One region of the Peribacillus sp. B2I2 genome, then DNA from elsewhere that is predicted to be linked to it. Evidence: a T-box and tRNA genes for the amino acid it is inferred to sense, from the RefSeq annotation. Region 1 holds a T-box; the other holds one or more tRNA genes.

The links. The T-box of region 1 lies ahead of glyQ (glycine--tRNA ligase subunit alpha). A T-box ahead of a tRNA ligase gene usually reads a tRNA of that ligase, here a tRNA-Gly.
Region 2: it encodes a tRNA-Gly, which carries the amino acid that the T-box ahead of glyQ (glycine--tRNA ligase subunit alpha) is inferred to sense. The anticodon was not compared.

What each region holds. Positions count from the first base shown of each region.
Region 1 is NZ_JBGCCB010000001.1:3,726,069-3,729,491, forward strand. Features, by position in the region: gene glyS (glycine--tRNA ligase subunit beta) at 1-1,081, opposite strand, end outside; gene glyQ (glycine--tRNA ligase subunit alpha) at 1,068-1,964, opposite strand; T-box leader at 2,065-2,241, opposite strand; gene recO (DNA repair protein RecO) at 2,300-3,052, opposite strand; gene ABIE66_RS18405 (YqzL family protein) at 3,086-3,229, opposite strand; gene era (GTPase Era) at 3,329-3,423, opposite strand, start outside.
Region 2 is NZ_JBGCCB010000001.1:903,571-906,993, reverse strand. Features, by position in the region: gene ABIE66_RS04605 (B3/B4 domain-containing protein) at 1-318, shown strand, start outside; gene ABIE66_RS04600 (SAM-dependent methyltransferase) at 566-1,036, opposite strand; tRNA gene ABIE66_RS04595 (tRNA-Gly) at 1,464-1,537, opposite strand; gene ABIE66_RS04590 (YbjN domain-containing protein) at 1,722-2,135, opposite strand; gene ABIE66_RS04585 (NADP-dependent oxidoreductase) at 2,595-3,423, opposite strand, start outside.

The sequences.
Region 1 (3,423 bases):
TCTCGGCCAATGTACCAATTTCTTCATGATAAACGATGCTGTCCAACTTTTTCAAAGCTTCCGAAATCCCTTTTTTCTGATCTTCCTTATAGAAGAATGCTGCATCCGATAGGCGGGCTCGCAAGACTTTTTCATTTCCTTTAGAAACCTTATCCAAATGGCGATCGTCTCCGTTACGTACGGTTACAAAGAAAGCAAGCAGCTTCCCGTCCTGATCTTTAACAGGGAAATAACGTTGGTGTTCCTTCATTGATGTGATTAATACCTCTGCTGGAAGCTCAAGGAATTCTTCCTCAAATTGTCCAAATAACACCGTTGGATACTCTACCAAATTATTCACTTCTTCAAGCAGTTCTTCATCGACTGGGATGATCCAGCCCTTTTCCTGCTCAAGCCCTTTAATCTGATCTAAAATAACTTGTCGGCGTTTATCTGGATCCGCCATTACAAATTGTTCTTTTAACGTTTCTTCGTACTGATCCGGCTGCTCGATGATTGAGCTATCGCCCAAGAAACGGTGTCCCTTTGTTTCACGGCCCGTTTCCACATCAGCGATGCTAAATGGCACTACGTCATTCCCGAATAAGGCAATCAGCCATTTAATCGGACGGACGAAGCGGAGCTCTTGATTGGCCCAGCGCATATTTTTCGGGAACGTCATACCACTGATGATTTCCTGCAGCTCGGATAAAAGCTGAACAGTCTGCTGTCCTTTTATGAATTTATTCACATGGGCATATTCCACACCCTTGAGTTCTTTAAAATAAATATCCTCTGAAGTCATGCCTTGGCCCCTGACGAATCCCAATGCGGCTTTAGACCAGTTACCTTCGCTGTCCACAGCGATTTTCTTAGCCGGTCCTTTTGCTTCTTCTTCGATATCCTTTTGTGATTCTTCCACGTCTTTCACCAATATAGCCAAACGTCTTGGTGTGGAAAAGGCTTCAACCGTTCCGAAATCAATCGCTTTTTCCGTTAGCCATTGCTGCACTTTATCTGACAACTGTTTCATGGATGCTGTCACAAAACGGGCTGGCAGCTCTTCCAATCCAATTTCCAATAACAAATCACGCTTGCTCATTTGTATTCTCCCCTTTCACTTTAAGAATCGGGAAGCCTAATTTTTCCCGCTCTTCATAGAAGGTTTTGGCAACCTTACGCGCTAGGTTACGGCACCGGGCAATATATCCAGTTCTTTCCGTCACCGAGATGGCACCTTTCGCATCCAAAAGGTTGAATGTATGTGAACATTTCAAAACATAATCATATGCAGGATGTACAAGCCCTTCTTCCATTTGGCGATGCGCTTCCTTTTCATACATCGTGAAAAGTTGAAACAGCATATCAAGGTCGGAGGTTTCAAATGTATATTTTGAGTGTTCGTATTCCGGCTGTCCAAATATATCCCGAACTGTGAATCCTTCTGTCCATTCTAGGTCAAATACGTTTTCCTTATCTTGAATGTAAGAGGCGAGACGTTCGATCCCGTATGTAATTTCCACGGAAACCGGTTTACATTCAAGGCCACCCACTTGTTGGAAATATGTAAATTGCGTAATTTCCATTCCATCTAGCCAAACTTCCCAACCAAGACCAGCACACCCTAGTGATGGGTTTTCCCAATTGTCCTCCACAAAGCGAATATCATGCTCAAGCGGATTAATCCCCAATGCACGCAGGGAATCCAAATATAACTCTTGGATATTGTCAGGCGAGGGTTTCATGATCACTTGGAACTGATGATGCTGATACAGTCGATTAGGATTCTCACCATAACGACCGTCAGCCGGACGGCGGGATGGCTCAACGTAAGCAACGCTCCATGGCTCAGGTCCAATGGCTCTCAGGAACGTGTATGGGCTCATCGTTCCTGCCCCTTTCTCGACATCATAAGCATTCATTAATATACAGCCTTGTTCAGACCAATGCTTTTGTAACGTTAAAATCATATTTTGAATATTCATCGTACACCTCCAGGTTATTTAAAACGGCTCTTTGAAAATTAAAGGTTCGGAACCCATTCACATTTCGGCAAACAAAAAACTCCCGTCCCTATGCGAAATGCATAGGGACGAGAGTATACCCGCGGTTCCACCCTAATTGCCGTTTATAAAACGGCCTCTTTTCAAAGCAACATGCTCCGGAAACGCCCTTCCCTGTAAATCCATATCCCGGCTTCCACCGTCCCGGGTTCGCTTTTTATGGAGAATGACAGATACTCTTTTCCATCAACGCAATCTTCTTAATTTGATGATTAGAATTTTATACAAACTAGCATGGAATGTCAATAGGTCAGATCCTAAAACATATCTTTCATCGTATCAATCTGTTTCAGGAACTTTTTTGATTTCAAATGCAGACCAGAATATTCCTCATAATAAGCATCGATGATTTTCTGCAGTTCTTTTTTCGTTTCAGGCTTGACGGAAATGTTTCCGAGCCTTGATAAATCGAAATAATAAAAGATCCGCAGCAATTTGACGGCTGCAGGTGAAATTTTATAATGATAAGGGTCTTTCCCTAGACAGCGGTGACAGATAAAGCCCGCTTCCCGAAGCGAAAAGGAGAATTCCCCTTCCGTTTCACCACATACAGCACACTGATTCAGCACTGGGTTAATCCCATTGACGGGCAGCATCTTCATTTCAAAAATGAATTTCAAAACCTCTGCGTCATATTCCTCGTTTATGTAATGCAAGGTTTGCGAAAGCAATTCATACAAATATGGATTCGGTTTCTTATCCTCGACGCTTTTATCAAGCAATTCAACAATATACGAGGCATAAGCAGTGGCAAAAAGATCCTCCCTAATGAAACGGAGTGAATCGACCATTTCGCCTTGCTGAAGACTTCCGAGTCCGGTTGATGTGGTTATAAGAAAATACCCGGAGCAAAAAAGCTGTGTGACGGCAGAAAGCCTGCTGTTAGGTTTACTGGCTCCCCTCGCCATAACGCCAATTTTTCCTAGCTCACGGGTATATATAGTAATGATTTTGTTATTTTCTCCATATGCAGTTCGCCTTATGACAATGCCCTCACATTTTTGGAGCATACCAAGACACCACCCATGCTCGCCAAGACTAACCTATGAAACAGGAAAATCAATTTCTGCTAGCTCATCATTCAATACCAAGTGTCTTTCCTGTCTCTCGACTTCTATCTCCTTAAACAGCAAATAGGTGTCCACATTACCTGTTTCACTAAATAATTCCCAGGTAAAATCCAACATATAAAGCCCACCTTTCATTTTTAACTAGCAATATGAATATCCGACCATATGATTAGCTTGACCGTTTTCCAAACTTTCATGACGCGTAAATTTTGTTAATTAATACTCACTCTCATTGAAACCATAATCTCGAAGCTGGCTGGCTTTGTTACGCCAATCCTTCTGTACCTTTACCCACAGTTCCAAGAAAACTT
Region 2 (3,423 bases), 2.8 Mb from region 1:
ATTTATGATGCGGATAAATTAGCGGGTGACATCTCGATTAAGATTGGCGAGGGAACAGATGGTTATGACGGTTTGAACGGCCGCTTGAATTCCATGGAAAATATGATTACATCAGCCGATCATGATGGTGCATTCGGAAGTCCATACGTTGATTCAGAACGAACGAAAGTCACCGAAGAGACGAAAAGGGCCATCCAAATCATTTATTTACAACCCAAGACTCCAATCACTGAAGCCCATCAGCTAACGAAATCTTTGATGGACATGTTCCTTGAAATCCACGGTGGTGAAGGGACTTACTCGATTGTAGAAGGATAATCAAAATTGAACGGAAATAAACCCTTTCCACAATCGGAAGGGGTCTTTTCATAATTCCAAGGAACTAGCTAGTATCCTTTTATTAACCCTCTCGTCCCCGAAAAAGGAGTATTATGATTCCTGAATGGAAGAGCATATAAGAATGATTGAAATAGCTACTTGAAATTAATTTCATACCATTACCAAATAAGAAAAAATGAGCAGCAATAAAAAAATATGCACGATTTTTTTATTGCTGCTCATTTTGTTAACCATTACTATAATAGTTTTTCATTACCTCTTTTGACCAATTGGGTTGTTTCACTTGGCCAATCGGGCCAAATTCAGACATATAAGGTTTAATATCCAATACTGGCGTTCCATCAATGGCATCCAAAGCCCTCACAGTTATCTTTAGACCCTCTACTTTTAACAATTCACATCTTGATACACCAAGCTGATTTGGCCTTGCTTTGGCCCTTTGAGAAAAGATACCTACCTTTGGCCAATCAGTTCGATTTCTTGGATGCCTAGCATTGAACTGAATTTTGTCAGGTTCCACTTTATTCATATAAAATATGACTTCAATATGTGAAAATTGTTCTAATCCAAACAGGCAATCTTCTTTGAATTTGGATCCATCCATAATTATCTCGGAAATTACTTCTCCCCAATAATCATCTTCCAAATTAACTCTATTATTTTGGATTAAACCTATTGGTTCTAAAAGTAGTGACATTTTCGCTTCCCCCTCCATATTCACAATTCAAAATGGATCCATTGAACAAACTTCCCGAAATTCTCCTCTAACCATTAAAGGATCAGGATTTACGCGAAAACATGAAATATATTTACTCTCATTATCAATACTACAAGATTGGGTAATCGCATTACAAATATTCCCTTAAATACCTTTTATTCAATGAAGCACCGTCTCAATAAACGTTTATTTGGACAAAAAAAGCACACTCTTGTTCAAACTGATTCTACTACCGTAGTTAATCACTTTGAACAAGAGTGTGCTGCATCAAAATAGCCACCCTTCTGGATACAGGTAATTTTGGACAATAAAAAAATTCCACTGTAAACAGTAGAATCCTAGTTATAATATTTAAACGCAAAGCTTCGTTCTCCAGGTAACGAAACCCTACGTTATGAGTATGTATTGGAGCGGGTGAAGGGAATCGAACCCTCATCATCAGCTTGGAAGGCTGAGGTTTTACCACTAAACTACACCCGCAAAATCCTTGTAGAACTTTGTCGAATTACCAACAAAATTAATTATATAGTTTAATGTGAAAAAATGCAATAGTTCTTTTTAAAAAAATATAAATTAATGGATTGTAACGATAATATATTCATTCACTTTAGTAAAGATGTTAAAAAGTCCCCTGATTCAGAGAACTTTTTCATCCTATATTATGTTATGACCATATGACTTCCATTAACCGCGGATAAACCTGCTGTGCCGTCTCAAGCAGCATGATTAACTTCCTGAACGCGAGATCCGGTACGATATCCCCCTCGATGGAGTATGAATACCTAATGGAAATCGTCCCATTTTCTTCATAAAGCTTTGAATACCTAAAATTAGCATTATATTCATTCAACAGTGTATGTACATCCTGCTTCTTATCAGGATTCTTCAACTCGGCGACATTAAAGCAAAATAAGTCCGCCACATTTTCATCTTCATTGAATGCAAATACTAAAAGGACCTTCCACCCGTCCTTTAACTTTTGCTCAGCTCTAAAAAAGGTGGTGCCATCTTCATTCAACTCATTCATATAGATTTTCTCACTGGTTAAAAAATCACGAAATTTAGCAACGTTTGACATGGTTCATCACCTTTCTCTATGTATTTACATTTTATAATGAAAATTGCCATTTTTACAGAGTTTTCTACAAACATTCCAATTTCATCCTTTTCATACAAGAGTGAACCACTCCATTTAACGAATGGTTCAAAAAAGGGCTCCTCGAATAGATAAGATTGATGCCATATGCTTCTCCGCTAAAAATGCTTTCTGAAAATCCAAAATCCCCTGGATATTTCAAGAGATTCTTTGATCGACCTATATCTGCCGTTATCGCCATGGTTTCAAAAACTTACTGCAATTGAGCGAGCTCCCCCTCTTAAGGTACTGGCCGATCAGAGAAACTCAACCCGGCATTATATCTTTAACTTGAAAAGGAAAACGGCCTTTCCCCGATTGAATATCGAAAAAAGGCCGCTTTTATTATAAGCTGCTTAAAAATCACAACAAAGGCCTGCCTCTGCCGTATTTCCATAAAACTTATAGTTTAGCGAATTCAGGTTCCGCTACTTTCACAAGCTGTTTACCGAGGTTCGTTCCTTTAAATAAACCTAAAAATGCATCTGGTACGTTTTCAAACCCTTCAATAATCGTTTCCTCATACTTCAGCTTTCCTTCTTGGAGCCATTTTCCTAAATCCGTCGCACCCTCTTGGAATCTATCGGCATAATTTCCAAATGTGAAGCCTTTCATAAGTGCACTCGTTTTGATCATCGCCGATTGCAGGCGCGGTCCTAGATCTTTTCCTTCTGCATTATACGAGGAGATCGCTCCGCATAATGGAATTCGGGCATTCGGATTCAATAATGTGAAAACAGCATCGGACACCTCGCCGCCTACATTATCGAAATAAACATCGACTCCATCAGGAACAGCATTAGCTAAATCTGCCGTAAAACTATCCTTTTTATAATTTACGGCACTATCAAATCCGAGCTCTTTCGTTAAGTACTCAAGTTTTTCATCTGAGCCTGCGATGCCAACAACTTTCGCACCTTTAATCTTAGCGATTTGTCCAACTACTGAACCAACAGCACCAGCTGCCCCGGAAACCACTACAGTTTCACCTTCTTGTGGCTTACCGATATCAAGCAATCCAAAGTAAGCTGTTAAACCGGTCATTCCAAGAATCCCTAAATGAGTTGTGACCGGAGCCACCTTGGGATCAATCACGCGGATTTCCTTTTCAGTGACAACTGTATATTCGGCCCAGTCGATATTCCCAACAACGACATCCCCTTGTTTGAAGGAATTCGATTTGGACTCTACAACTTCAGCAACAACGCCACCCGTGATGACCTTATTCAAT